Regions from separate parts of the Cytobacillus sp. OWB-43 genome, predicted to be linked through region 2. Evidence: riboswitches for the same ligand, from Rfam matches in the RefSeq annotation. Region 2 holds a riboswitch; each other region holds the start of a gene.
The links. A riboswitch is a leader RNA that binds a small molecule or an ion and turns the genes downstream of it on or off. The one in region 2 is predicted to bind S-adenosylmethionine.
Positions count from the first base shown of each region.

Region 1: it holds a riboswitch for S-adenosylmethionine, as region 2 does, so the genes downstream of both, U9M49_RS13980 (2,3-diketo-5-methylthiopentyl-1-phosphate enolase) here and metE (5-methyltetrahydropteroyltriglutamate--homocysteine S-methyltransferase) in region 2, are expected to answer to the same signal.
Region 3: it holds a riboswitch for S-adenosylmethionine, as region 2 does, so the genes downstream of both, U9M49_RS14295 (methionine ABC transporter ATP-binding protein) here and metE (5-methyltetrahydropteroyltriglutamate--homocysteine S-methyltransferase) in region 2, are expected to answer to the same signal.
Region 4: it holds a riboswitch for S-adenosylmethionine, as region 2 does, so the genes downstream of both, U9M49_RS20695 (iron-containing alcohol dehydrogenase family protein) here and metE (5-methyltetrahydropteroyltriglutamate--homocysteine S-methyltransferase) in region 2, are expected to answer to the same signal.

Region 1 covers NZ_JAYEFF010000003.1:252,050-259,837, reverse strand. The annotation lists gene U9M49_RS14000 (sugar ABC transporter ATP-binding protein) at 1-747, opposite strand, end outside; gene U9M49_RS13995 (sugar ABC transporter substrate-binding protein) at 822-1,898, opposite strand; gene mtnA (S-methyl-5-thioribose-1-phosphate isomerase) at 1,895-2,947, opposite strand; gene mtnK (S-methyl-5-thioribose kinase) at 2,944-4,128, opposite strand; SAM riboswitch class I at 4,275-4,428, opposite strand; SAM riboswitch class I at 4,630-4,733, shown strand; gene U9M49_RS13980 (2,3-diketo-5-methylthiopentyl-1-phosphate enolase) at 4,832-6,046, shown strand; gene U9M49_RS13975 (2-hydroxy-3-keto-5-methylthiopentenyl-1-phosphate phosphatase) at 6,050-6,715, shown strand; gene U9M49_RS13970 (methylthioribulose 1-phosphate dehydratase) at 6,712-7,341, shown strand; gene U9M49_RS13965 (1,2-dihydroxy-3-keto-5-methylthiopentene dioxygenase) at 7,328-7,788, shown strand, end outside.
Region 2 covers NZ_JAYEFF010000005.1:36,730-44,517, forward strand. The annotation lists gene U9M49_RS16890 (anti sigma factor C-terminal domain-containing protein) at 1-56, shown strand, start outside; gene U9M49_RS16895 (hypothetical protein) at 317-607, shown strand; gene metE (5-methyltetrahydropteroyltriglutamate--homocysteine S-methyltransferase) at 628-2,928, opposite strand; cobalamin riboswitch at 3,076-3,256, opposite strand; SAM riboswitch class I at 3,310-3,422, opposite strand; gene U9M49_RS16905 (DNA-binding protein) at 3,497-3,784, opposite strand; partial or broken gene U9M49_RS16910 (glycosyltransferase family 2 protein) at 4,067-5,578, shown strand; gene U9M49_RS16915 (nucleotide sugar dehydrogenase) at 5,570-6,811, shown strand; gene U9M49_RS16920 (glycosyltransferase family 2 protein) at 6,877-7,788, shown strand, end outside.
Region 3 covers NZ_JAYEFF010000003.1:314,365-322,152, reverse strand. The annotation lists gene U9M49_RS14305 (acyl-CoA dehydrogenase family protein) at 15-1,232, opposite strand; gene U9M49_RS14300 (methionine ABC transporter permease) at 1,343-2,008, opposite strand; gene U9M49_RS14295 (methionine ABC transporter ATP-binding protein) at 1,998-3,011, opposite strand; SAM riboswitch class I at 3,095-3,201, opposite strand; gene U9M49_RS14290 (CotH kinase family protein) at 3,294-5,081, opposite strand; gene U9M49_RS14285 (DUF4956 domain-containing protein) at 5,101-5,784, opposite strand; gene U9M49_RS14280 (polyphosphate polymerase domain-containing protein) at 5,806-6,486, opposite strand; gene U9M49_RS14275 (peptidylprolyl isomerase) at 6,502-7,368, opposite strand; gene U9M49_RS14270 (S1C family serine protease) at 7,355-7,788, opposite strand, start outside.
Region 4 covers NZ_JAYEFF010000008.1:104,143-111,930, forward strand. The annotation lists gene U9M49_RS20680 (methionine ABC transporter permease) at 1-549, opposite strand, end outside; gene U9M49_RS20685 (methionine ABC transporter ATP-binding protein) at 524-1,561, opposite strand; gene U9M49_RS20690 (MetQ/NlpA family ABC transporter substrate-binding protein) at 1,601-2,422, opposite strand; gene U9M49_RS20695 (iron-containing alcohol dehydrogenase family protein) at 2,419-3,534, opposite strand; SAM riboswitch class I at 3,627-3,742, opposite strand; gene U9M49_RS20700 (hypothetical protein) at 3,822-4,391, opposite strand; gene U9M49_RS20705 (hypothetical protein) at 4,607-4,759, shown strand; partial or broken gene U9M49_RS20710 (GNAT family N-acetyltransferase) at 4,775-5,146, shown strand; gene U9M49_RS20715 (hypothetical protein) at 5,265-6,680, shown strand; gene U9M49_RS20720 (glycine betaine uptake BCCT transporter) at 6,940-7,788, shown strand, end outside.

The DNA of each region.
Region 1 (7,788 bases), on a different contig from region 2:
TTCCTCATGCCATACTTCTCCAAGCATTTGTTCAATTACCATTTCCTGCGTTATCTGAGCAATTGGTACGGTTGAAATCCGACATCCGTCTCTCATAACCGTTACCACATCTGCAATGGCGAATACTTCAGGTAATCGATGTGTAATAAAAATACAACCAATTCCCTTTACTCTCAGTTGCCTAATTACATGAAATAATTTCTCTGCTTCTATATGTGATAATGGAGCGGTTGGCTCATCAAAAATAATGACTTTAGTCGTTTGCACTAACGCCCGAGCTATGAGAACCAATTGCTTTTTAGCAAGACTTAGATTTGAAGCTGCTTGATTTAGCTCAATATCATTCACCTCGAGTAATGTTAATGCTTCCTGTGCCTGACGATGTAGATCCTTACGAGAGAAGTACCACCCTTTCTCTTGTGAAAAGCGATCAAGCATAATATTTTCCGCTACAGTAAGCTGTGGAACAATGGCTGTATCAACCTCCTGATAAACGCAAAATATTCCTTTTTCTTTCGCGTCACTAGGGTGTTGAAAAGTTGCTTTTTCGTGGTTAATCAAAATTTCTCCTTGGTCTTGTCTATATACCCCAGAGAGAATTTTCATTAATGTACTTTTCCCAGCTCCATTTGCTCCAAGCAAGGCATGTATTTCTCCTTTATGAACCACTAACTCCCCGTTCTTTAATGCCGTAACTTTTCCAAAACTCTTACTAATCTTTTTCATTTCCAAAACAACTTCACTCACTTAAAGGAGACCTCCTTCATAGATACAAAAACCGACTCTCTAAAAGTCGGTTGACTAGCTACAAACCATTTCATTCAATTGCCCTCAAGTGCTTTTAATTCTTCCGTATAGCCTTGTTCACTTTCTCCCCAACCATCTATATATTCATGCAGTTCGTTTGTTGTAATTGCCTCATCAGGTAATTGACTTTTCTCTACAAAAACAGGATCAAGGATAACTTTTTCTTTAGGCGAATCACCGTTTAATTTTTGGTACAAATATCGAACTTGAATACGACCAATATCTTTTGGATCAACGGCAGATGTCGCTTCCCATGAACTGTTTTCTTTTTGTATCAGTTGCAGGTCTTCGTCACTCATATCAATCCCGTAGACTTTAATATCTTCTCTTCCTGCCTGCTCTAGCGCTCTGACAGCTCCTTTAGCAAACTCATCCCAAGCTGCCCAAACTGCTGTTATTTCACCTTCATTTGGATATTGTTTTAGGATTGCTTCCATTTGTGCTTGAGTATCTAATGCTGTATTATCGGTGGCAGCACCAAATGCTGCTACTTCCTTAATATCTGTATTCTCTTTTAAAAATTGTTCATAAGCTACTTGTCTTCTTTCCATCGGTGCAAATCCAGCTACCCAAATCTTAACAATATTTGCTTTCCCTCCTGCATCTGCAGCAAGCTTGGTTAATGTCAACTTCGCCATTTCTTCATCGCCTTGTTGAAGTACAGTTACATCTTTCACTGCAATATCAGCATCAAAGACCACTACAGGTATATTTTGTGCAGCCGCTTTTTCTACTCCTTGCGTTAACGCTTCCTTCGTTCCATGATCAATTAATATCCCATCAAATTTTTGATTAATCGCTGCATCTAAATTGGAAGCCATTTTTGCTAAGTCACCTTCAGAAGTAAATACTTGAACGGTTCCACCAAACTTTTCTACCTGCTCTTTTACCCCTTCAATATATTGTGCAGAAAAAGTTCCTAAATTAATTTGCATGATTAGTGCGATCTTTTTATTAGCTAACGGATGTACACTATTCTCTTTAGTTGATGCAGTTGCTTCACTACTTGAATTGCTTCCTTTTGGCTGGCAGCCTGCCAAGATTAAAATAAAAATAATAAGAAACGCTAATAGTATACGATTGTTCTTCATGCCCTAACTCCCTCTTCTGCTTTATTCAATTGTGCCAATTTGTTTCGATCAGCTTCAAAAATGCCTTTTTCAGTAATAATTGCAGTAATTAAATTAGCCGTTGTCACATCAAACGCCGGATTAAACACTTTCGTTCCTTCTGGTGTGATCTGGTTTGGCCCAATATGAGTCACCTCTTCTGCCAACCTCTCCTCAATCGGAATATCTGCCCCTGATGCGATAGAAAAGTCAAATGTCGATAATGGCGCAGCTATATAGAAAGGAATTTGAAAATAGTTTGCTAAAATAGCTAGTTGCCATGTACCGATTTTATTCGCTGTATCTCCATTGCTGGCAATACGATCGGCCCCGACTATAATCGCTTCAATCCCCTTGGTTGCTATGGTATGAGCAGCCATATTATCAGTAATGACCGTCACATCCACATTGGACTGTTGAAGCTCCCAAGCAGTTAGGCGCGCTCCCTGAAGAACCGGTCTCGTTTCACAAGCATATACTTGAAAGTCAACACCCTTCTCCTTGCCTAAATGAAACGGCGCTAGCGCTGTACCATATTTTCCCGTAGCAATCGTCCCCGCATTGCAAATCGTTAATACCTTTTTCCTTCCATTCAATAGACTTAGTGCATTTTCACCAATTTGGCGACAAATCTCCTCGTCTTCTTGATGTATTTTCTTTGCTTCTTGCTCCAAACTGATAATTGTCTCCTCTGTTGAATACAGCGTTTCTATTACTTTCATCATTCGATCCAAAGCCCAGAACAAATTAACAGCTGTCGGTCTAGAGCCCGCTAGATAAAGATAATCTTCATGAATTCTAAGATGGAAAGTTTCAATGTCGACCCCTTCGTATTTTTTTGCAGCAATCGCTAAACCATAAGCAGCAGTAATTCCAATAGCTGGCGCCCCTCTTACTTTCAACTGAATAATTGCCTCAAAGACATCTTCAATGGTTTCGAGTTCTATCCATCTTGTTTGATGGGGTAATAAGGTTTGATCAAGAATTTTCAATCTACCTTCTTGCCATTCAATTGGTGTTGGTATACTCATGATGTATACGCCTCCAGTTCCTTAAGAAGTTGCGAGATTGTTACTATGTTTTTGCGATTAATAATCAAGGATGAACCTAATTGAATCGTTGCCTTCTTCACATATAATCTAATTGAACTATCTTCTATTCCATCAAGATCCTTCACATGCGACAATCCGATTGTTCTCCGAATTAATTCACACCCTACTACTCCGATAGCATCTTTAAATACTTTAGCTAGAAAAGACTCTAGAGCGCCTGGTACTTTCGTAAAAGGATTAACAACAGAATTTTGCCAAGCTTCTGAAAAATATTGAGAAAACACATCCCATACTTCTTCTATCTGTTGAAGAATAACGATTCTATCGTTTTCGTTTCGTACAAGTACTTGGAAAATGAGATGGGCAATATATTGACCGACATCAAATCCAATCGGACCATAAAAGCCGAACTCAGGATCGATCACCTTCGTCTCACTCTTACTCGCAAATATACTCCCTGTATGTAGGTCACCATGTAGTAAGCTCTCTGCTTCTGTGAGAAAAGCATATTTTATTTTGGCTACTTCAAGTTTCAACTTGTCATTAGCCCATAGTTGCTGAACCACTTCAGCCAACTCAGCTTCAAAATCATTCGTTTCCACATCAAAAAATGGATCGGTGAATACTAAATCCTCAGTGATTTTACATAGTTCAGGATTTGAAAATTTAGCGACCAATTTCTTTTTCTCAAACGGATGAAGAGCAAAATCTGAAGTTGAAAACAATGTCTTTGCTAAGTACTCACCAATATGAGCTGATAAATTCGGATAATGATCCCCTTGAATCAATCCGTCTCTTACAATTGTCAAATGGGAAAGATCCTCCATCACAGTTAATGCTAGCTCTTCATCTGATGCTAGTACTGCTGGGAGGAGGTGAGGAACGAATTCACCATGCTTCTTAAGCACTTCTGCCTCCAGTTTTGCACGTTTAAGTGTTAGAGGCCAGCTTTCTCCGACTACTTTTGCATAAGGGAGTGCTTGCTTAATAATTACACTTTTATGATTAGAAGTAATACGGTAAACATAATTCAAATTACCATCACCAATCTCTTCCACCGTCATTTTTTCATCCGGTAAAAACAGTTTTAAACTCTTCACGTATTCACACGCTGATTCCTCTGTCAAAGCGCGATAACCTATATTATCTAAAACAGCCATATCTCTTCCCCCTTATTTCTTTATTTATCTGTGGCACAAAACAGGGGTGACTACATGAAGAGATGTAGTCGGACCTGCTTTGTCATTACAGAAACAAAAATGCCCCTTTCCTGTACAGAAAGAGGCATTCGTCATTACGATTTTGCCTCTCATCTTTCAGAATAACTTCTGAATGGAATTAGCACCGTGCCTTACATTAGGCGCAGAAATTCTCTAGCTGCGCCTCGTTTCACAACGATATTACGGTCGGTTGCTGGGTTTCATCGGGCCATATTTCCCTCCACCTGCTCTTGATAAGAGTATAAAAGATTCATTTTTTGAAATATCTTGAGCAAATACTAGCACCGATTATAAAAAAGTGTCAATCTTTTTTTTAAAACTTTTCATCTTTTTAAGGTTAAAAGAATTTTGTCATATAACGTAAAAAATTCTCTGTTGACAGATAAAACACCTGGTGACATAATACAATTGTGCAAAAATTTAAAACGATAATCATAAATTTTCTTATCAAGAGCAGGCGGAGGGACGAGCCCGATGAAGCCCGGCAACCGATTCTAAATGAACACGGTGCTAATTCTTGCAGCAATCATGCTGACAGATAAGGAGAAGGTTCTATCACTGCGAACTAACCCTCTTCTTATTGATTAAGAAGAGGGTTTTTTATTGTCAATGTTAATTCGAAATCATCAGGGAGGGTTCTCATATGGGAGATGTAATTGCAACTTATCAAGTATACGCAAGACCCGGTTCATTAGAGAAAAAAGCAGAGGATATCGCTTTAGGATTAACGATAGGCTCGTGGACAGCGTTACCATTACTTGAGCAAAAACAATTACTAAAACATAAAGGCAGAGTCACTGCACTACAAGAATTTTATGATGATGAACATCCCAATCGATTCGGTGAAGTAAGGTGCGAAATTAGTATCGCCTACCCTACATATAATTTCACATTTGATATTCCAGCAATCTTAACAACTGTATTTGGAAAGTTATCTCTAGATGGTGAAGTAAAATTATTAAATCTGGAATTTGATAATGAGGATCTTTCCCGTTTTCCTGGACCAAAATTCGGTATAAAAAATATAAGATCGAAACTAAATATTCAAGACCGCCCATTACTTATGAGTATATTTAAAGGCATTATCGGCAGGGATATTCACTTTTTAAGAGAACAGTTAAGAGACCAGGCTATGGGGGGCGTTGATATTGTAAAAGATGATGAAATTCTTTTTGATGTCAACATCTCTTTTGAAGACCGAATTATCGCAGGTAAAGAAATACTAGATGAAGTCTATGAAAAGACTGGAAAAAGGACACTTTATGCAGTCAATTTATCTGGGAGAACAATGGATTTAGTAGATAAAGCAAAACATGCGAGCGAATTAGGTGCGGATGCATTATTATTCAATGTTCACACTTACGGTCTAGATATGCTCCAAACACTAGCTGAAAACAATGAAGTGCAGTTACCTATCATGGCACATCCTGCATATAGTGGGGCCTATACTTCTTCAAACTTCTATGGTGTGGCTCCTGATTTATTACTCGGTAATCTTACTCGCTTAGCAGGCGCAGATTTCTCTTTATTTCCTTCTCCATATGGTTCTGTTGCCATGGAAAAAGAAAAAACCTTAGCTATCGCTAGACAGTTAACCGAAGAAAATGGCTTGAATCAGGCATTCCCGGTCCCTTCAGCAGGCATTCATCCAGGTTTAGTGCCGTTGCTTTATCATGACTTTGGCAATGATTGTATAATTAATGCTGGCGGCGGGGTCCATGGTCATCCTGAAGGAGCAGCAGCTGGCGTGAGAGCTTTTAGGCAAGCCATTGATCACGTCATACAACAAAATACTCATCGTGCAACAAAAGCGCAAGAATTAGAAGCAGCATTAGCAAAATGGGGAGGTACGTCATAAAAGATGACAAAACCAATGATTTTTTGTGATTTCGATGGAACAATTACGAATAACGACAACATTGTAAAGATTATGGAGCATTTCGGTCCTATTGAGGCAAAACAGATCAAGGAAGATATTTTAGCTCAAAATATCTCTATCCAAGAGGGTGTTAAAAATCTCTTCTCACTTTTACCAACAAGTAAAAAAGAAGAGATTATCCATTTTGTATTAAATAGTGCAGAAATTCGTGAAGGATTTTCAGCTTTTGTTAGATATACACATGAAAACGGTATCCCTCTTTATATTGTTAGTGGTGGGATTGACTTTTTTTTAGAACCAGTACTTGAACCTTATGGGCCATTTACGAAAGTATTTTGCAATCACGCAAGCTTTGCTTTAGAAACAATAGATATTCACTATCCACACCAGTGTGATGAACTATGTTCTTCACAAGGTTGCGGCTGTTGTAAACCAACCATTATTAGAAAACACTCTTCTCCTGAACACTTTAATATTCTTATTGGAGATTCGATTACAGACTTTGAAGCAGCCAAAATAGCAGATGCCGTACTTGCTAGAGATTTCTTAATTCAAAAATGTGAAGAAACTGGTATTTCTTATACACCTTTCGAAACCTTCCATGATTGCATTGAATACCTCGATGAACTAGTTGGTGCGAAATCATGACAACGTATGAAACAAAGTGGGATACATTAGCTGATATTAAAGATGAATTAGCAGCCAGAGATTGGTTTATGGGTACTAGTGGTAATTTATCCATTCGCGTAGATGAAAACAGCTTTTTAGTCACTTCAAGCGGACTTGATAAAAGAAAGAGAACAGCTAATGATTTTTTATTAGTAGACTTAGAAGGAAAGCCCCTAGAAAACACGTCATCTAAACCTTCAGCTGAGACTTTATTACATTGTGAAATTTATAAGAAAACGTCATCAGGAGCAAGTCTTCATGTTCATACAGTTGCTAATAATGTTATTTCTGAGCTTTTCTATCAAGAAGGTGTAGTATCTTTTCAGCATCAAGAGTTAATTAAAGCATTTGGACTATGGGGAGAAGATGATATACTCACCATCCCGATCATTCGCAATGATGCGGATATCCCTACATTAGCGGATCACTTTTCTGCTTACGTCAGCAAAGAGAAAGGTGCAGTCTTAATTCACAACCACGGGATTACTGTTTGGGGAGTCGATGGGTTTGAAGCGAAAAAATTATTAGAGGCTTGCGAATTTTTATTTCAATATAAATTATCTCTTATTCAATTAAAAGGAGGCGTTTTACATGGCCATTATTAAATTCAAAAACGAAGAAAAAGTGATTACTGATCAACAAGAGGTATCTACATTTTTAACTGCACAAGAAGTCATCTATGAAAATTGGAACATTGAGCAATTAGAAGTGACATTACACGAAAAATACGATTTATCTGATGATGAAAAGCAAGCCATACTAGATGCATTTTCAACTGAAATCAAAACCATTTCTGAAAAGCGCGGCTACAAAGCTGCAGATGTTATTTCACTTTCAGACAGTACGCCAAATTTAGATGAATTATTAATTAACTTTCAAAGAGAACACCATCATACCGATGATGAAGTCCGCTTCATCGTAAGTGGGCATGGAGTCTTTATTATCCAAGGAAAAGATGAATCGTTTTTTGAAGTCCATTTAGATCCAGGTGATTTAATTTCTGTACCCGTAAACACGCGCCACTATTTTACTTTATCTGATGATCGAAAAGT
Region 2 (7,788 bases):
GAGATATAAGTATCATTAGGGCATCTGTTTTAGGGGTAACGATTGATAAATATTAGGATAAAAGGGGTACTCGTATGAATAACAATTACAAATGAAAGATACAAAGGTTATATCGGAAGAAAATTAATGAAAATAAGCAAGATGAGGCCGCAAATGGTCTAGAGCTTCTCCTCGTCGTTTTGATTTTAGTGGTGCTCGTTTTTTGAGTGCGGATGTGAACTGGTTTTGACGTAGTATCATCTCTGATTTGGTAAACGAAAAGGTACAAATACCCAACCAACAGTAATGTGAATAAATAAGAGAGGATGCACCCACTATGAAAAAGCTGTTCCTAAATATGATAAGTATTATTTCTTTCGCCCCTTTTATTACACAAGTCACGCAAGCAGATGTGACGAATAATCTGCGGAAGTTAAAGGATTATAGTTGGTTTAATGCTTATTTGCAGAATGAGATTTATCGCAACTTAATCATCCATAATGTCCGGGTACGGAATGTGATTGGTGAATTTAACGAAAAGAGATTTAACCATGGTTCTTATCAGAAGAAGATGGATAAGAAACTAAACACTGTACTATTAAACGAGGAAATCCGAACGAATGTATAATCGTTCGGATTTCTGTTTGTTTATTCGCCTTTTTTTACAAGTAATTTTTCCCGCGAGAGTTTGGCAGCTTGCACCATGACTGTTAGGGCTGCGACGGTTTCGTCCATGCCTCTTGTTTTGAGGCCGCAGTCAGGGTTAATCCAGAAAAGTTGTGGGTCTAGTACTTGTAAGGCACGGTCGATGTTTTTCGTTAGTTCGTCGAGTTGTGGCACCCGAGGGCTGTGAATGTCATATACACCTAAGCCGATACCTTGTTCGTAGGTGCTTTCTTCAAATGAGTGAATGAGTTCGCCGTGGCTTCTTGATGTTTCAATGGAGATGACATCAGCGTCGAGTGCTTGAATGCTTGAGATAATGTCTTCGAAATCGGAGTAGCACATATGCGTATGAATTTGTGTTTCATTTCTGACAGAAGTGGTGGCTAGTCTAAAAGCATAAACAGCAGCGTTCAGATAATCTTCCCACTTCTCTTGTTTGAGTGGTAATCCTTCACGAATGGCTGGTTCGTCTACTTGAATCATCCGGATACCATTTGCTTCTAGTGCTTCTACTTCTTCTCGAAGGGCAAGGGCAATTTGGTTTGCGACTTCGTAACGAGGGATATCGTCGCGGACAAATGACCAGTTTAAAATCGTAATCGGACCAGTGAGCATACCTTTTACCGGGTGATCTGTTAAGGACTGGGCATAGACTGTTTCTGCAACTGTCATTGGCTGTTCAAATGAGACATCTCCATAAATGAGTGGTGGTTTGACACAACGAGAGCCATAAGACTGCACCCAACCGAATTTTGTGAATTGGAATCCGGCTAATTTTTCACCGAAGTATTCGACCATATCTGTGCGCTCGAATTCGCCATGAACAAACACATCAAGGCCTAGCTCTTCTTGAATATCAATCCACTTTTTAATTTCCGTTTTGATATATGTTTGATAGTCAGTAGCAGTTAACTCTCCTTTACGCCATTTTAAACGATTTCTTCTCACTTCCTGTGTTTGTGGGAAGCTTCCAATCGTTGTTGTAGGTAGGAGTGGTAGTTGGAAGGCTATTTTTTGTGTTGCTTGACGAACAGAATAAGGTGCTTCGCGCTCTGCTAGTGATGATGGTAAGTTTTGAATGGCTGTTTGTACTTGTTGATTGTTTCTAATAGAAGATTGATTTAGCACCTCGATAGCAGTTCGTCTCTCGTTTATCTCATCTTGGATTTGCTCTTTTCCTTCTCTTATTCCTTTCGTTAGCACTACGATTTCTTGTAATTTTTCATCAGCAAAGGCGAGTGCGGTCTTTAATGTATGATCTAGTGTTTCTTCAATTTTGACTGTAACGGGTACATGCAATAAGCTGGATGAAGGCTGGATGATTAAGCGATCTTTCGGAACAATTGCTGTAATTTTTTCTAGAAGAGAGAGCTTATTATCAAGTTTGGCGCCCCAGATATTACGGCCATCGATGAGACCTGCAGCTAATACTTTATCACTTGGGAAGCCGAATTTTTGTAAAGAAGCGAGGTTTTGACCTGCATCATGGACAAAATCAAGGCCGATCGCTTGCACAGGTAATGAGGTAACAGCTTCAAAATGAGTGATGCTTTCAAAATACGTTTGTAAAATGATATTTATCTGTGGTGCTGCCTGGTGTAATGTTTGGTAAACTGCTTGATAGAGTGAGATGTCTTCTTCTGTGAGGGTAGTTGCTAAAATAGGTTCATCGATTTGTACCCACAAGGCACCTTCTTGCTGTAATTCTTTTAAAATTTGTGCATAAAGAGGAACGAATTGATTGACGATTGATTTGAATTCACTTTCTTTATAGCCCTTTGATAATTTCACAAACGTAATCGGGCCCAAGATAACCGGTTTCCCGTCGATTTCAAGCTTCTCTTTTCCTTCTTTATAAAAGGCAAGTGGCCGGTTTTCAGCAAGTGTTGGCGTGAGGTTGTTGAGTTCTGGCACGATGTAGTGATAGTTTGTGTTAAACCATTTGGTCATTTCAGCTGCCACGGCATCTTTGTTCCCTCTGGCAATATCAAAATACGTTTCGATATCAACCTTCCCACCTCTGTATGTAAAACGCTCAGGAACAAGTCCAAACATCACAGCTGTATCAAGGACATGATCATACAGTGTGAAATCGCCAACCGGGATGAGATCAACGCCAAGTTGTTTTTGTTTCTCGAGAGAGGATAAACGAATGACTTCCATTTGTTGCAGAAAAGTCTCTTTATTCAACTTACCACTCCAAAATTGTTCTAGAGCTTTCTTCCACTCCCGCTTCTCGCCAATTCTTGGATAACCTACATTTGAGCTTTTTACTTCAGTCAATTTAAACACTCCTTTAGATTGTATTTTCTCAACAAAAAATCTCTCTATTTATTATTAAATGAGAGATTCATACGCAATATTAACTAGAGTTGAGACCATTTGATTTGCTCAACACGTATTCATCACTCCTCTCTATGCATCCGTAGAGTCTAAGTGCAAACAACAGACAGGTCTCCTGACTTCGGATTATCGCTCGTTATCCCTTCCCATTTCTATTATGAAATAGTGGTCAATGATAAGTCGCTCTCCTTCACAGTGGCGGGACCGTGCCGGCATTCCACCGGGCTTCCCTTTTAAGCAATCATGCATCTGTTGCCTTTGTTATTAAGTTTTGAAAATACAAAAGACCTCTCTAATTAAAAATAGAGAGGTCTTTATCCTCTCTTATTTGCCAAAGCTATTACACTTTGCAGGAATTAGCACCTTTTTAACAAATAATTGTTAAAGGTTGCTGGGTTTCATCGGGCCAGTCCCTCCACCTCTCTGAATAAGAGAATTACATATTTATAATATTTTGAATTTTACAGATAGATTAGCATAATAAATGGAAGCTGTCAAAATAAATTCTTCATGAGTGATATATATCATCAGATTCAAGCCACTTGCGAAATTTATGTAGATGGTAATAATGCTTGCCATTAAGAATGACTTTTGGTGCGTGAGGATGCTTCTGTAATAGATCCTTCATGTCAGCTTCACTTAAATAAAAGTAAAGATGAAGGTGGCTTTGCTCCACAAGTAAATGATTCATATTACCTTCATTTTTACTACTAAATTGCTTCAACCCATTGCCTATGAAATAGCCAAGTAATGCTAAACCGGCGGCAATCCAAATAAAATTCAACTCGAATTCCAATTTGTACTCCCCCTTAAATACATATATATCTACTTTAACATCTCCTAACGAATAGTAATAATATATTTTTTAGTGCCGAATCGGATCAATGCCCCCATAATTAAACCAATCTACCCTGTCTATCGCACCATCTTTCATAGATTGTATACTTGTCCGAGAACAAAATTGGCCAAGCTGTATATATTGATATTACTTAGTGTTTTTCTCGGGTTTGTGATGGAAAAGGCTATAGTTAGCACAAAGGAGACTATTAATTTTGCTGAAGGAGAGAAGTGAAGTGTTATGAATCTATCTGTTATTATTCCCATTCAGAATGAAGAATCTACGTTGTCAGCCGTTTTAGAAGAGTTAGTGAAGATTGAGCCATATGAAATCATCGCTGTTTTGAATGGTTCAACAGATGGATCGGAGAAAATAGCGGAAGCATTTGAATGTAGAAAGCTTGTTTATAAAGAACCTCTAGGGGTGGATATTGGACGAGCAATTGGTGCAAGGGAGGCAAAAGGAGATACGCTTCTTTTTATTGATGGTGATATTGTCGTTAGAGCACAGGAGCTACAAGCACTGCTTGATGGCATTCAGGATGGGGCTGATATTGCCCTAAATGATTTAAGCTGGACAATGAAGCGCCCCATTAGACCACATCCGACAGCAGTATCAAAGTTCTCTCTTAATCATTTTTTAGGTAAAGGTGAGTTATCCGTTAATTCCTTAGTCGCTGTTCCTCATGTGATGAAAAAATCAGCGCTTGATACAATTGGTTGGGAGAATTTAGCTTGTCCGCCATTAGCTCATAGTATAGCTGTGATGAAAGAATTAAAGATGAGTGCACCAGTAGCCATTGATGTGATTGCTACAAATAAGATTCGACCGAAACATCAACAGAAGATTACGGGCTCCTCTTTTTCATTTTCAACAAGTTTAATAATTGGTGACCATTTACGTGCAGTGGCCCAACTGATTGAAGAGAGAGGATATCGCGGTGGTTTAAACGATGGCAGGCGAAATCGGCAATCTTTTAAGGAATATGTACAAGCCTTTTCGGTAAAGGAAGAGAAACGAGCGAAGTATAGTGCGATTATTCCTGTAGGGAAGGAGCCGGATACGATTGCTGAAGTGATTGCTGAGGTAAAGAAGGCAGGCATTGATGAAATCATTGTTGTGTTAAATGGAGCAGATGAACGAACAAAGGAAAAGGTAGAAAAGTCAGGTGTGAAAGTGATTGCGTTTGACCAGGCACTCGGACATAACATTCCAAGAGCGATTGGTGCGCTTCACAGTACAGGAGATATCTGTTTGTTCTTAGATAGTGATTTTGTTATCAAAGCAGAAGATTTAACCCCTTTTATACATGCTGTAGAAGAAGGGGCAGATATTGCTTTAAATGATTTAGAAATATTGCTCGACCGTGCCCATCCGTTGCATTCTGTGAGTGCTGCTAAGTACCTTCTGAATATGGCACTGAAAAGAGAGGACCTCACCGTTAATTCTCTCACTGCTATTCCACATGCAATGAGCAGGAAAGTGATTGACGAGATTGGTATCCTCACATTAATGTCTCCACCGTTATTTCAAGCAAAGGCAATTCTAAAAGGATTTAAAGTCGAATCCATTCATTATGTCGATGTCGTCAAGCCAAATAAAATTAGAAAACAGCATCACAGGCAAGCCGATGGTCGGGTCGAATCAACTGACCGGATTCTAGGTGACCACATTGAAGCATTTTCATATTTACTATCGTTCAATCAGAGATGCGGTTATACAGATGGCAATCGAAAATGGGACATGCTCCAAGGTCAAATAGATAGAGTTGCTGTTATTGGTCTCGGCTATGTTGGTCTCCCACTGGCTCTCCACTTAGCAAAAAAGGGCTGTCATGTAACGGGCATCGATCAAGATACTCATAAGATTGAGTTATTACAGCAAGGGAGCAGTTATATTCCTGATGTAAAAGATGAAGAGCTGCAAGCGGTTCTAAATTTCATTCCAAAACATACGGATGCAGCTATAGCTTTGCTTAAAGCCGCTGAGTATATCATCGTCACAGTTCCAACCCCAATTGACGAACATCATGAACCGGATTTAAGAGCGATGATTGCCGTTACTAACTATCTTTGCCAATATTTACAGACGGGACAAACGATTATTTATGAAAGCTCTACTTATCCGGGAACAGTAGAAGAGGTGATTGAGCCTATATTCACACGCCATCACTTTAAAGCTGGTGAAGACTACTACTTATGTTATTCACCCGAGAGAATTGATCCTGCAAATAAGCAATATACGTTAGCCTCTATCCCAAAAGTAATTAGTGGTCAAACAGAGAGCTCTCTTGCGAAAATTGATCAGTTTTATGCAAAGTATTTTGCTGAAGTTGTGCCAGTAAGCTCGCCGAAAGTTGCAGAGTTAGCTAAGTTATTTGAAAATACACAGCGATTAGTCAATATTTCACTAGTGAATGAGTTGGACGAGCTATGTGAACGATTAGACATTGATTTTTATGAAGCCCTGCAGGCAGCTGCGACAAAGCCATTTGGATTTACTCCTTATTGGCCTGGTCCGGGAATAGGTGGACATTGTATCCCTGTTGATCCGATATATTTACAATGGAAGCTCAATCAATACGGCTTAAGCAGTCAGCTCGTAGCAGCAGCAAGAGAAATTAATGATACGATGCCTCAAAAAATCGTCAAAAAAGTAGAAGCTGAATTAGCAGGGGAGACCGGGGCAATCCTTGTTGTTGGCCTAGCGTATAAAAGGGATGTGAACGATGTCCGTGAATCCCCAGCTTTAACAATTTTTAACGAACTCTTGCAAAAAGGTTATCAGGTAGACTATCACGATCCTTATGTACCAACAGTTGTTCTTGAAAATAAAAGCTATCAATCTGTTCCGTTAACAAACGAGACATTATCAAAGTATCAATTAACCCTGCTTCTTACGGACCATAGTAATTTGGATTATAAACTTTTATCGAAAGTAGAAAATATCATTGATACGAGGCATGTATTAAAAACAGGGAAATGAACAAGCGATACTATATTCCTTGTAAGGGGGTGATGCCACTTAAAGATGTAAGGAGACGATGCTTTTTGGATGGTTCGTGTTTATCTTTGATTGTTCCTATTAGTCGGGATGCGAGTAATCAGTATGTGAGTAAGTTAATCCAGACCTATCAATCTATCACAAATGTTGAGCTAATCTTTGTTGCCCATAAATTATTAAATGTTGATCCGTTTCGTCTCGTAGTAAATGATGCTTGGCAACATGTCTACGAAGCACATGTCATCGGGGCAAAAAAGGCAACAAGATCATGTATGTTATTTTTAGATCTCAACCAACATATTACGGTACCAACGCTCCAGCAATTTTTACAACCTCTGATGGACAATAGCGCGGACGCTGTTCTCAATAATATGGACTATGAATTTCAAAAAAAACACCGCCACATTCCTTCTACTATTTTCCCGCAAATAACCAATGCTTTTATCCATCGTTCGGATTTAAAAATAGACCAAATCGTGTTCGTCCCTTATGGACTCTCTAGAAAAGCAGTAGATACTATTGGTATCGATACGCTTAGCAATCCTGTTGAAGCACATGTGAAATTAGTTCAACAAGGCTATGTATTGTCACATCAGCTTCCTATTCGTAATATCTTTCAGCTGCAAAATCAAGTGTGGGATAGGAAAGATGACAGGAGAAGAATAGACGATTATTTACAAGCTTACACACAAAGGTTCCCGCCTAATAGCCGATCAAAGTTTTCTGATGGTGAAAGAAGATTAGATGTACTAGATTCTGTTATCCAGGGCCATCAGCCAACTATTAGAAAAAATGACCATGCCAACAATCCCTTATCCCAGTTATCAGTTATCATCCCAGCTCAAAATGAACAAGCACGAATTAAGGCAGTAATTGAGGAGTGTATGCGATTAGGTCCGTTAGAAATCATCGTTGTAGTGAATGGGTCAAATGATCAGACAGCGGTTCATGCATATGAT
Region 3 (7,788 bases), on a different contig from region 2:
TTTAAATAGTTTTATTAATCATTGTTATTTTGAAATGATAATGCTTTTTTTGCTAAATTTGTGATTACTACATCATCCATAGGCGGATTATGGAGCGCAGCTCGCACATCACGGTAATAACGCTGCAAAGGATTTCTTTGTTGCAAGCTTTGTGCACCAACTATTCTCATTGCCCAATCGACCACTTTATTAGCACTGTTAGAGACAAGATGTTTGATGGCTCCAAGTTCTGCTCCTAATTCTCCTCGTTTATTCGGTTCATTATCCCAACGATCCGCTATAGAATAGAGTGCTGTTCGCGCTTTTAGTAGCTCGAGTTCCATTTCCCCAATTTTACGTTGCACTTCTGGTACTTCACTGATTGGACCAGGCAGGCTATTAGGTTGATATTCAGAAGCAAAAATAATGGCATAGTTCCGAGCTGCAATAGCAACGCCAATAAAACAAGCAGCTGAATGTAGTAACCATGCATTAGGAATCGCATAAAAATGAACACCTTCTAATTCGACTAATGCTGTTTCTTCTACAATTACATTCTCTAACACGAGATCGTCACTACGCGTGCCCCGCATCCCTAGCATATTCCAATTTGATTCCACTTTTAAACCAGGGTTCTCATGAGGTACAAGGAATATACCAATTTCTCCTGAAGCTTCTATCGTTGCTGTAATAAGAGAAAAATCTAACCCTGGTGCCATCGAAGCAAAAGATTTTCTTCCATTCAAGATCCATTGTGTTCCTTTTTTCACCGCAGTAGTCGCTGGTAGTCCACCACGGGTTGGACTGCCAGTTGCTACCTCAGTTGCACAGCGGTTAATCAATTTATTATCTTTGATAACCATTTCACATAACTTGGCAAACTGTTCTTCCTTCCATTTCCGTTTAACCCTTAAATCATAGATAACACCTAAGTGCCAACCAATACATAAAGCCGTAGACGCATCACCTTGGGCAATCCTTTCTTGTATTAAGAAATATTCATATAAGGAAATCTCTTTACCACCATATTCTTTCGGAATCGTTAAACTTAAGTAATTTGATTGTTTTAATTCTTCAAAATTTTCAAAAGGGAATTCTGCATTTTCATCAATCTTTTGCGCCCTCTTACTAAATCCTTCTGCTAATATCGTAGCTTTATGAAATAATTCTTCTTGTTGAGCCGTCTTAATAAATGGTCGAGCGAGTTGTTCAGCTAAATACGCTTCCTTAGATGAAGCTGTTATCGTGCTCATAGAATCCTTCCTCCCCGTCTGTTTCCATCTTCTCTTTAATACTCAATCATTAGGATAAATAGATATAGTAAAGGCTCCATCCCCTTTACTATATCTATCGTTTGAATTTATTATCTCTTATCTACATATTTAGTTAATTTATCCCCACCAATTTGAATGATTTGCACCAATACAACGAGGACAATTACTGTCGTAATCATAATGACATTATCATAGCGATAGTAACCGAAACGTATCGCTAAATCACCAATACCACCGCCGCCAATAATACCTGCCATTGCTGAATAACCAATTAAACTAATAGTCGTAATCGTTAAACCTTGAACAATTCCAGGTTTCGCTTCTGGGACAAGAATTTCCTTAATTATCATCCAAGGGGAAGCGCCTACTGCTACTGCAGATTCAATGACTCCTTTATCTATTTCTCTTAAGGATGTTTCTACCAATCTTGCAAAAAACGGAATCGCTGCTACAGATAATGAAACAGAAGCCGCTGTAGGACCAATAGTTGAACCTGCAATTAATTTTGTTAACGGCAATAGAGCTACTAACAAAATAATATAAGGAATAGAGCGGATCAAATTGACAATCCAACCGGTAACAGCATTTACAAATCTATTCTTTAAGAACAATCCTTCGTCTGTAACGAATAATAAGATACCTAGTGGAAGACCTAGTATAAGTGCCGCAACTAAAGAAATGGCGACCATATAAATTGTTTGTAATACAGCTGTATTTAGTTCAGGAAGTAACGCCTGAATGGACTCAAGCAACATGTTCAACTACCTCCAAATTCTGTGTTCTTTCTTGAATATATTGTATAGCTCTTTCTATTTCAGGTATTTCGCCAGTCAACTCCATAATAAAAATACCAAGAGGTACTTCTTGAATATATTCAATCTTGCCGTGAAGAATATTTCCTTTTACTTTGAATGTTTGGAACAGTTCAGAAACAACAGATTCTTCTGCTATTGCACCTTTAAATTGAATCTTAATGATTGTTCCCTTCCTGTTTTCAATCAATTGTTGTGGTAAGTCAAATTGAAGAACACTCTGAATGAAATCCTTTGTAAGTGGTTCAATTGGATTCGCAAATATATCATACACCGGTCCCTCTTCTATGACCTTTCCATCTTGCATAACAGCTAACCTATGACAAATCTCTTTGACTACTTCCATCTCATGAGTGATAAGTACGATGGTTAATCCTAGCTTTTTATTAATTGATTTTAATAAGTTCAGGATTGATTTTGTTGTTTTAGGGTCTAGAGCTGACGTGGCTTCATCGCAAAGTAAAACCTTTGGATCATTAGCGAGTGCTCTGGCTATTCCTACCCTTTGCTTTTGACCACCACTTAATTGTGTGGGATACTGATGAATTTTATCTGCTAAACCCACTAATTCTAATAGTTCTTTCACCCTGATATCTATTTCTTTCGGGCTTTTACCTGCCGCTTTTAAAGCAAAGGCAATATTCTCATACACTGTCTTCGAACTCGCTAAATAAAAATGCTGAAAAATCATACCTATCTTCTGCCTTGCTTTTCTTAATTCTTTACTTGTTAAAGATGTTAAATCAACGCCATCAATTTTCACTTCACCAGATGTCGGTCTCTCCAATAAATTTAGACAGCGTAATAAAGAACTTTTCCCTGCTCCACTATAGCCAATAATCCCGTATATTTCCCCTTCTTTAATAGAAAGGGATACATTGTCAACCCCTATTACTTGCTTCTTTTTGCTTTTATAAATTTTCACTAAATGATTGACTTCAATCATTTACCTCACCCTCCCTAAATCCTCTACAACATAAAATGAGCCTCTTTCACTTTGAAAGAGGCTCAACAAATGATTGTTATTAAACCTTATCTTTCAGAATGAAATCATTCTGCAGGATTTAGCACCTTCCCTTTAAAAGGAGGTTGCCGGACATCTTCGGGCCTGGTCCCTCAGTCTCTCTCGATAAGAATCATATTAAATTTAATGTGTTGCTTTGATAAAGGAAATTTTATCGGGTATTGAATTAATTGTCAATAGTATTTTGATTATTTATGCATTTACTTATCTTCCTCTTCGTTTAAACAAGAAGATAAAAAAAGTTGTTCCTAATAAAGCTGTGATTAGACCCACATACAAGATGATTGCTGACGTTTTGAACTTTACTGTACTAGGTTGCTCTTCTTGTCCACGTCCCTCACCACCAGGCATACCTTCAAACCCTTCTGGTGTCTCAAAATCTCCTTCCTGCGGAAAGTCTCCATTGCCTTGCGGACGTTCAGGCATTTCACCATCAATGTTTCCTTCATTACCGTTTGGCGGTTGGAATACTTCTCCTCTTTCTTGACCTTCCTGGTCATCACCACCTGCTCGGCTAGGGAACATGTTATTGACTTCAGAAGCTTGTGATTCTACTTCTAATTCACCTGAAAGCTGAGCAAGTATCGATTCTGATCTCGCCTCAGCAAATGCTGGTAAACTCTCATCACCTTGCACTGCTTGTAGAAATTCTTCTGTTGTATAAAACTTGGTAGGATCCTGTTCTACATAAGGAAGAATCAATGTACTAATTTGTGTAGTTGTATTTTGGTAAGACTCTTTTGTCATATATTCTTCGGCAATCTTTTCAAGGTATGCTTCATATTGCTTTTTAAATTCATCATTTGCCAATAAAGCATTAAGTAAAGGCCTCTCATCTAAAGAAGTACCAGCTACAGGTTCGGAAATACTGAAATTAATCGTATCTTCACTCATTAAATTACTATTTCCCATGCCACCATCGAAGTTCCCCATTTCAGCTTGGTGAACTTGACCTTGTTCATCCTCACCTTGCCCACCTTCTCCTGGTGCTAGACCTTGTTGTTCCTGATTTTGATTTTTGTTTTGGTTTTCTTCAGCGATTGAAGAATCTCCGTTCATGCGTCCTCCGCCACCCATACCTACTCCAAAGCCGCCAAATGCCATATTATAGTCCCACGGAATGATTGAGAACTTACCATCATTTTCATATAAATAATAGTTGTGCTTCATTTGCCCTTGGTAACTATCCATGCTAACGACAGCCGTATTTACTGCAAAATATCGTAATACTTGATCCACATCTAAAGTTTTTTCTAAATTGCCACCATTATCGATACTATCTAACATATCTATTAACGCTTGTTCATCTTGCTCCTCTGATTTCAAGTTTAAACCTGAGTAATCATCAATATCATCACTTACCCATTTCAAGTCACTATTTGTACCATCTGGCTTGTACAATGATCCATATGGATTTTCAAAATATCTTCCAAGCATCACTTCGTCTACTTGTTCAACACCTAAATATAATCCCCATTCCTGACCATTAATGGTCACATACATATAAGAATAAGCAGGTGTGGGTAATCCCATATTCTCCATTAATTGATACGATAAATATTCTCGCATTTGCGTAGCATCACTAAATTGGTTATTTAGATTCAACTTTTTCAATCCATATAAAGTTTGATCGGTATAGTAATCAAAGTCTATTTTGAAGCTATAACGATCAGAATCTTCCATTCTAGCAACGGAAGAAAGGGAAGAATTCCCCTTTGTCCGAACAGCTACTTGGTTCAATTTAGTTCCATTTATCGTCACATTTGCCATCTTATATTCTTCTTCCGTCGGATTCTCTAGTATATCTTCCCAATCATCTTCTGCTAGGGTTAACTCAACTTGAGTCACTTTATTTTTATTGAATACTTTTGAAACATAAGAGTGATCAACTACTTCCCCTTTTGGAAGTAAATGAGGTAGAAAGAATAGAATACCAACAAATAAAACAGCCAACATTAGAAAAACGAGAACGACATATTTGCGTTTAATCATATTCCTTTCTCCTGTTCATTTACGCTGTAAAATTACCGTCATAGCTTAACATTACAGCCGACTCTACCCCGCTAAGGTTCGTTACATTATTCACCACTTGAGATTGCTCTTTTTTCATTCTTACTTCATAAGTAATTTCTACTTGATTACCATTCATGATAGATTTGGATTTCATCATATGTTTATTAGTGACCTTTGATAATAGCGATTCTAGTTGAGATTCCACATCTTCACCCCCATATTTTACAATGAGTAAGTAAGGGTTCTGAATCGTAATTTTGTTAACGAACAATACAAGTACGAGACCGATCATTAAACTGCCAATAATCACTAACGGAATAAAGCCTGCTCCGCAAAGAATACCGGCAACAATCGCCCAAAAAAGATAAACAAGATCCATAGGGTCTTTAATTGGTGTACGAAAACGGACAATGGATAAAGCACCAACCATACCTAGTGATAACAGGACATTCGAGGAAATTCCCATAATAATTAATGCTGTAGCCATGGTCATTATAATGAGGGATATATTAAAAGTATGTGAATAAATCACACCAGAAAATGTCTTCTTATATACTGCATAAATAAAAAGTCCAATTGCAAAAGCCATGAATAAACCTATTAGGGAATCTATAATTGAAAAACTCTCTGTCTTTTCTAAAAAGCTTGATTTAAATACATCTGAAAAATTCACACTTTCCATTTTGCTTTTCTCCTATTCTCTCTATAATCCATACATTCTACTTAATTGATATTTAGAATACGTGCCCTTCCTGCGATCTAGCATTTGCAGAAGCATTTTAATGACATCGGGAATGTATTCATCATACTTTACTTCAAGTATCATCAATTGATGATCAAGGGATGGTACCATAGGCATTGTCGTATTTAAAAAGTCGGGATTCCTTAAGCTTGTACGAATATTGCTATCAAAAGTGAGACGTACATTACCATATGGGTAGATATAAACATCCCTCTCATAATCGACAACCGTTACTGGCTTCAATTGATAACGAATCATGTTATGGAAAAGTTCCCTCATTAATGGTCTGGAATCATTCTCCATCCATAAAATGTCGCTAGCTCTAATAAGCTCATATTCCTCAGCTGTCATCCGACATTTTTCTTTATAGGTCAGATTATTCTTCTTACTTTTCTTTTCTAGATTAATTGTGTCAAAATCATTATTATATGTGCGAACCCTATATTTTGCCCGGTTCATATAGCCTTCTTTTTTTTCTATTAGTGCTTTGTTTTCAAAGTTATCAAAGTATACGCTACGAACATTATATCCCCCTCTCCCATTTGAATGGGGGTCCGCATTCATAAAGGAACTTAAGCGTTTTTTAAGTATAACCCCATCCATTTTTGAGATTTCATGTTTGAGCTCTTTCCTTCCTTTCAAAATCGTTCACCTCCTTTAAATATACGTTTTAATCTCGTATTCTTCGTATTTCTCATTTAGCCATTCCGTATATTCAGTAGAAAGCTTAGACTCTATTAACATCTCTTTTATTTCTTCTTTCGCATCTTCGAGATTGGCTTCTTTCGCTTCTTTATGATCTGTTACTTTAATAATGTGATAACCATAATCTGTTTTAACTGGATCACTCACTTCGTCCACTTCCATAGCAAAAGCCACTTCTTCAAATGCTTCTACCATTTCACCTTCACCAAAATACCCCAATTCACCGCCATTATCTTTATTTGAATCATCGGTTGAATAAGAAGCTGCTAATTCTGAGAAATCGTCACCATCATCGAGTTTTTGTTTTACTTCTTTGGCAGTATCCTCATCTTCTACTAGGATATGACTTGCTTCTATCTCTTCTGCCTGAGAAAAACTTTCTTTATTTTCTTCAAAGTATGTTTCCATCTCATCATCAGTAATTTCTATTCCTGGTGTGATCAATTTCTTTGAACCTAAGTAGATTTCGATATTATGTTCTATAGAGTCATAGGATACCCCGTTTTCATCTAACACTTCTTTAAATGCCTCTTCTCCCCCATATTGCTCCATATAGGCATCCATTTCTTCAGCCACTTCTTCTTCAGTTACAGTTACCTTCTCCTTATCCATTTCTTGAAGAACAATTTGATCAGATATTAATGTATCTAGAACAGAAGTGCCATATTGAGACATTAACGCTTCATTCAAATCATCTTTGCTTATATTTTCTCCATTGACTGTCGCTGCTTTTGAATGGCTATTGTATAAAACAACAGCAACTATGACAGCAGCAACAAACATACAACCAGTGGCAATCAATAATTTATTCTTTTTCAACTTGCTTTTCCCCATTTCCTTGTAACGTTACTTCTACTGTTTTCTTTTCACCATCACGATAAAAGTATATTTTAACCTTATCGCCAATTGAAAAGTCTTTATAAAGAGATTCTCTTAAGTCATTAGCGGCTGTAATAGTTTGATCACCAATTGAAACTAAAATATCCTCAGCTTGCAACCCCGCCGTTTCTGCTGTCGAACCTTCCTCAACTTGGGTAATAATGGCACCTTCTTCTACATTTTTTGGTAATTGTTCTTGATAAAACTGCGGTACTTGATTTAAGTCCATCAAACCAACACCTAGATAAGGTCGAATGATTTTACCATCCTTCATTAACTGATCAATAATGTTCTCGACATCGTTACTTGGAATGGCAAAGCCTAACCCTTCTACGCCACTATCAGCTATTTTCAAACTAT
Region 4 (7,788 bases), on a different contig from region 2:
GTAGGCTAAGTCACCAAGTCCTCCGCCGCCAACGAGTCCCGCCATTGCTGTAGCACCAATTAATCCAATTGTTGCAATCGTGAGTCCAAGAACGATTGAAGAGCGAGATTCTCTAACAAGTACATTCCATATAATATGTCTTGTTTTAATTCCCATTGCTTCATAGGCTTCGACTACGCCACGGTCAACCTCAAGTAATGCTGATTCCATTAAGCGCGCAATATATGGAGCAGTATAAATAACAAGTGGGACAATTACGCCTTTTACACCAATCGATGTACCGACAATAAATTTGGTAAACGGTAGAATGAAAAATAATAAGATAATAAAAGGTACGGAACGAATGACGTTAATCACTACGTTGAGCACATTATATACAAATTTATTATCTAGGGCTTTACCTGGTCTAGTCAAAACAAGGAGAATCCCTAATGGTAGCCCGATCAGAATGGAAATAGCGAGAGAGATACCAACCATTTGGAAGGTTTGTATCGTTGATTCCCATAAATCAGCACCCCATGCATCAAGAAATTCGTTGATGGCGTTCATTGAGTGTCACTCCTTCCACATGGACTTGTTTCTCTTGTAAAAATTGTATGGCTTTGTTAATTTCTGCTGTATCGCCTTTAAAATGGACAAGCAACTGTCCGAATGCTTCATCTTTTAATCTTGTAATATTACCAGATAAGATATTAGGGAAAATATCATATTTTTTCGTTACTAATGCAAGTGCAGGATCACCTGATGATTCACCAAAGAAAGATAATGTTGCCACTTGGCCACTTTCACTTAATTCCTCTAATAGATCATCGGGGATATCATGTGAAAATAAGCTATTAACGAATCTTTTTGTTGTACTGTGTTGAGGAGAGGTAAAGATATCCTTCGTTCGTCCCTCTTCAATAATTTCCCCATTTTCCATAACGGCCACACAATCGCAAATCCTTTGGATAACATTCATCTCATGTGTAATAAGGAGAATCGTAATCCCTAATTCTTTATTGATTTTTAATAGCAAATCAAGAATTGCCTCTGTTGTATCTGGATCTAAGGCGCTTGTTGCTTCATCGCTGAGTAATACTTCTGGTTCATGCGATAATGCACGTGCAATAGCAACCCTTTGCTTTTGGCCACCAGATAACTCAGCTGGATAAGCATTTTGTTTTTCACTTAAACCGACAATCTCTAAATATTTATTAACGCGGCTCTTTACTTCTTTCTTATCTAATCCTGTTAGTTTAAGAGGGATAGCAATATTATCATAAACTGTTGCTGTTTTTAATAAGTTAAACCCTTGAAAAATCATGCCGATATGACTTCTTGCTTCACGGAGTTTTCCTGGTGTCAGCGTGGTTAAATCCACCCCATTGACTTTTACAGAACCACTATCAGGTTTTTCAAGTAAGTTCACACAGCGAATTAATGTACTTTTACCAGCGCCGCTGTATCCGATAACCCCGTAGATTTCTCCTTGATTCACTGATAGTGAGACATCCTTTAATGCATGGATGCTTCCTTGTTTTCCTGTAAAGGTTTTGGTTATATTCTTAAGCTCTATCATGATTTGATGCTCCCTCCGTAACGCTCATTTTTAATCATTTTACCAAGAGACGATAACTGATCCGTCAAATTCCTCTTCAACAAACTTTTCAATTTCTTCACTGCGGTAGATATCAGCTAATTTTTCAAGAATTTCATCATCTTTATTCTCCGTACGGACAGCAGCGTGGTTTACGTAAGGTGAATCCTTAGGCTCGATAAAGATAGCGTCTTTAGAAGGGACAAAACCAGCTTCAATTGCAAAGTTCGTGTTAATAGCTGCAGCGTCAAGCTCTTCTAGCTGACGAGCGATTTGAGCAGAGTCAAGTTCAATAAATTCATAGTTACCATTGTTTTTTTCAATATCACGAACTGTTGAATTAATACCTGTTTCAGGATCTAATTCGATTAATCCCGCTTTTTCAAATAGTAATAGAGCTCGGCCACTATTTGTTGGGTCACTCGGAAGACCGATTTTTGCGCCATCTTTTAATTCAGCTACATCTTTTACATTGAGTGCATAGATGCCCATCGGGAATGAAACGGTATCAAAAGATTTAACTAAATCTAAATTTCTATCTTCTTTAAATGCATTAAAATAAGGCTCAGTTTGAAAAATGTTTAAGTCAATCTCTTTTTCAGCTAATGCGACATTTGGCATCACATAATCAGTAAATACTTGTGATTTAATGTTGATATCTTCTTCTTTAGCTAATTCAATTACTTTTTCTAAGATTTGCTCATGTGGACCTGCAGTGACACCAATGACTAATTCTTCATCGTCATATAATCCTTCTGTAGAGTTGCTGGCTTCATCACTACCACATGCAGCTAAGCCTGTTAAAGATAAAAAGAATGTTCCAGTTAGTAACCATTTTTTCATGATGTTTGAACTCCTTTTTGTTCATTTTGTTTTTCTAATAATCGAAGTGCTTGTAAAACAGAATGTTCACTTATCTCGTTTTTCATAAAGTGAATAGATTCAGTTGGGCGTATCGCCTTTTTTACAATTGTCTTCATTAATTGCTCATCATTCACATCAATAGTTAGACTAGAGAGACTACTTGGCAATTGCCAGCTCTCATAAAACGGGAGAAGGTAATCAACTTCCGTCCATTTTTCTTCAATGGCCAATTGACCAAGAATCCCGTAAGCGACTAATTCCCCATGAAGAAAATCTTGGGCTGCATCCGCTACGGTTAGTCCATTATGAAACGAATGGGCACCAGCGATTCGTCCTGCCTTTTCGCCGAATCCACCGACCATACCCCCAGTCATGATAATCGTTTCAATCACACGGATAAGTGCTTTTGAGGTTTCGTTTTTGGCTACTGATTGTAGTGCGGCTTCACCATCATTAAGCAATGTATCTCGGCAAATTTTAGCTGAAAATTGCGAAACTTGTTTAGGTACAGGAAGTGTTTCTTCAGGGTAAAAACTTTCAATTAGAGCTTCAGCTTCATAAAACTTGGCTAATGTATCCCCAATTCCTGCTTTTAAATAAGTAATAGGCGCTTTAGCAATAATTTCAGGTTCAACCAATACGAGGGTTGTCGCAATAGGGAACTCGGTATAATGAGTAAAGCTGCCTTCTTCATTATAAAAAACACTTAATGGTGTCCATGCGGCACAGGTAGCTGCGATTGTCGGTATAAGAATGGATTGAACAGATGCTTCAATCGCAACTGCTTTTGTTATATCTAATGCTGTCCCACCACCAATACCTATTACGCCATTAGCACCATCATTTGTTATTATTTCTTGGATGTCATGGACCTTTTTTAAGGTAGTGTGACCATCTATATAATGAAGGTGAATGTTGTTATCTATTACTTCCTTGGGCAAGTAGGGTTGCACGGCTTGCCAAGCTTTTTTACCGGTTATTATATGGTATTTGGAAACAGAAATATCTTTAAGTAGGTCGGGGAGTTCTGTTAGAATGCCTGAACCTAATAAATAATGTCCTGGAGCCCCTTTTACGATTGTTACAGTCATTTCCTCTCCTCGTTTCTCTTTTGATGTGATGATAAAAACAAAAATGCCTCTCATCATGAGAGGCATAAATATACTAGAATAGTAGTAAACCTCTCTCATATATCAAAATACCAAAAAGTATTTTGCAGGATTTAGCACCTGTTCATATGGGTATATGAATGGTTGCCGGGCGTCGCAGGGCCAGTCCCTCAGCCGCTCTTTATAAGAGAAAATGCTTTATTAAATTATATTCATAATATTATCTATTACATGAAAAGTCAATAACATAATTGAAATTAATCATTAAACTAGTGATGGTGTTCTACTTGTGGGGTGTTTTCTTCAATCGGATGAATTGAGTTCTTCGCTTCTTGATGAATTCCCGATGCACAGATAATGGCGATGCTTAATAAGAATGTTAGATAGAAGGGCACAGGTCGATTTTTCAATGCTTCCTTTAATGAATGTTTTTTGTGCATGAGAAGCATCATGGCAAAAATACTAATTAAATAAATCAGATCCATGCTAATGATCATAAATGTAACTTCACTGGGTACCAACATAATGCCTAGCATTGCCCCCATCATACTTCCCATGAGACTTGACGCTTGAGCTTCAACGAGTCCGTTTGTTGTAAACGGTAGTCCTATAAAAATGGCAATGACAGCGCTAATGAGAATTGATAATACAGTTGCTTTAGCCATTTCTGGTAACCACACAGATATAATCAAACCGATTGTTAAGCTACTCGTCATACCAACCACCATGGGAATACATTTAGAATATTTTGTAGCTATTTCTTTCTTTTTTCTAACGGCACTAATAAAGAAAAAGAAACTGTAGCCGACAACTAGAAAAAGACTGAACAAAGCAAGCATATACAAATTACCCTCCTTTGGATGCTCATAAAATACCTCGATGCCTCCTTTCATATATATTTTGTATCGTAGTGATTATGTCAGTGCAATGATAAGAAACTTTTTATACTGTTCATTCGTAAATGAATAAAGCAATATTTTCAAACTAAGAAAAGTGGTAGTCTTGGTTTATAAGTTTTCATTCAGAACAGTTTTATAAAAAAAGGAGTTTTTATATGAGGGAAGAAATAAAGATTAGACCGATACATATAAATGATGCAAGAGATATTCATGAAATGCATAGGCAAGATTCTATTATTCAACAAACAATGGCCTTATCATCGAGGAGATTAAAAGATATTGAAGATTATATTGAAGGACTTACATAAGAAGACCATGTATTTGTTGCAGAATGTAACGGTCATGTTCGAGGGATAGCTTCCTTAGAAGAGAGAAGTGGAAAGTTAAGATATAGCGGGAATGTGTCCATCTCTATTAATGAAGAAGTACAAGGAAGAGGGATTGGCAAGACGCTTCTTGAGCGAATAGTAAAGCTTGCCGATGAAGAGTTAGGACTCATCAGATTAGAGTTAGATGTATGTGCAGATAATATAAGGGCGATTGCATTATATGAAATGTTTAACGAGGCTTTGTCTAGCTCCGGACGCCATCGGCTCGAGGTCATAAGCCAATCCGTCAAAAAGGTTAAAAAACAACCTTTCTGCCGGCTCGTCTTATGCTTGTCACCGATAAGCGGGCGCCCTGCGCTTTTCTAATTTATAGATGTTATTATTATGGGAAGAATTAAAGAGAACCTTTAAATAGAAACGATTTAATGTTAAAATTTCACTTCCTGCACGTTAATTAAATCATAACTAAAGGAGAACAGCTGCTTTGAATCACTTAATAATGGAACAACTAAAAACCTATTTTAAAGGAATCAACCCAGATGATTTAGTTATGGAGCAGATGGAATTTGAAGAAAATGTGTATGATATCCTGTTGGAAGATTGGGGAGAGTCAATTGGCTCGGTTCGTATGGATGAATTAGGTGTGGCAGAGTTTTTCATTTATACGGATGAACTAGATGAAATTCCAGGGGAAATGAGTAAGTTTGATATGATCATGCAAGCAGAGCAGTTTATAGAAAGGTTCTATGATTCGACTTTCAGGCATGGGTTATATTTGTCAGCATACATTGACTTAGGTGAATATCATATGATTTTATATAATCGCAAAGATGAGCGGTTGAATAAGGAACTCCCTCATTCTGGAATTAGTTTTACAATGCTTAGTAATGGGGTATTAAGTGCAGTCGAAAGAGAAAGCATGGATTTTGAACTTGTCTATCCCAAAACACTGATTACGAATGAAGAAGCGAAGCGGATTTATTTAAATCATTTAGGAATTCTACCTGTTATTGCAAAGTATGATAATAACATATTTGTCAATGGTGATGATGAGTATCACTATGTTTATCAGTTGGAGGATTTTATTCTTGGTGTACACACAAATGGGGGAATACTTACCTCGGATTCGTTTGGTGTTGGCAAAACGCTGATGACATCCTTACCCGATTTGGCTGAATTTATAGATATTTATACATTGGCGGGAATGACGGAAGACCATATGCTTGTAGCTGAAGCAAAAACGAAAAGTGGTAGACTAGAGGTATGGAGTAAGTTACCTAAAAAATCTTTACGGGTGAGTGAGGAAGATTTATTAGATGATGAATTAGATATCCCTGGTGCGATAAAATTTGTATTCAATGCGGATGGAAGACTGCTTAAATTAATGGGCTTAGATGATTCTGAAACGTTTGTTTCTGGACATGTTAATTCGAAAGTGGCGCTTTTAACTGCTACATCAGTGTTACAAGCAGTTTGTGATAACCCTCATGATTATTTTAAACTGCAACAATTAGACAATAATGGAATAAGTCAAAAACCCGCAAACGGCATATACGATTTTACGTTTATTCGACAAGAAAGGGGCGTTCAAGTAGCTGATGCTTTGGTTCATATTCAAATAGACGATACAGGCTTGGTGAAATATGTAGATGTAGATAGTGAGGTACTCCAAGACTTCTCAAAGGTATCATTTGTCGCAAGCCTTACATTTAAAGCGGCAACAGAAATGATTAAGGAAAAGCTTTTTATGGAATTAAGCTGGGGAAAGAATATAGAGAAGCATCAATACACATTAACTTATTTACCGACCTATCCACTTACTACTGGTCATATTAAAATGATTGATATGAATACAGGGGAACCGTGGGTTATTGACACGAGTTGTATGGATCAATATTAAAACGAATACTGCCTTTTATGCTGAATAATGTATAAAGGCATTTTTTAATTAAGTGGCTAATACAAAGATACAAGGCTAAAGGTCTTGAAAATCGAGTTTAATATATTTTTAATTGGGTAAAAGGTGTAAGGGATTTGTCGAACGGTTGTGTATTCTGTCAGACAAAGAATAATAAATAAAATTTGTCTTAAACTATAACAAAGGTTTTTAGAGGCAGATTAAAGTGAAGTAGAAAAGATTTTTGGGAAAGGAACAATCTATGAAGAGAGTATCGAATGTTTTTTGGATAACTGTAGTAATTGTATTTATTTTTGTCGCTTTAGGTGTAGCGATTCCTAGTGTGTTCGAAAGGATAACAGCTAATTTACAAGATTTATTAACAAATGGTTTTGGATGGTATTACCTTATTTTGGTAACGATCATTGTCGTATTTTGTCTATTTCTCATTTTTAGTCCTATTGGCTCGATTAAATTAGGGAAACAGGATTCTAAACCGGAATTCTCTACTATCTCTTGGTTTGCGATGTTGTTTAGTGCTGGTATGGGCATCGGGCTTGTATTCTGGGGAGCGGCAGAACCGGTATCTCATTATGTCACACCTCCACTGGCGAACGGAGAGACAGATGAAGCGTTTAGAGAATCTTTACGATATACTTTCTTTCATTGGGGCATACATGCATGGGCTATATATGGACTTGTCGCTTTAGTATTAGCCTATTTTCAATTTAGAAAAGATGAACCGGGTTTAATCTCAGCCACATTAAAGCCTCTTTTTGGAAAAGCGATGGACGGTTTTTGGGGTACACTAATTGATGTATTGGCTGTATTTGCAACAGTTGTAGGGGTAGCAACGACCTTAGGGTTTGGTGCAGCACAAATTAATGGAGGATTAACGTATTTATTCGGGATCCCTGACAGTTTTATAGTACAAGTAATCATCGTTGCGATTGTCACAGTATTATTTATGCTTTCAGCGTGGTCAGGCTTGAGTAAAGGCATTCAATATTTAAGTAATGTAAATATGGTTTTAGCAGTAATATTGGTACTGCTTGTCTTTGTTTTAGGTCCAACAGTACTTATTTTAAATATGTTCACAGATACGATAGGT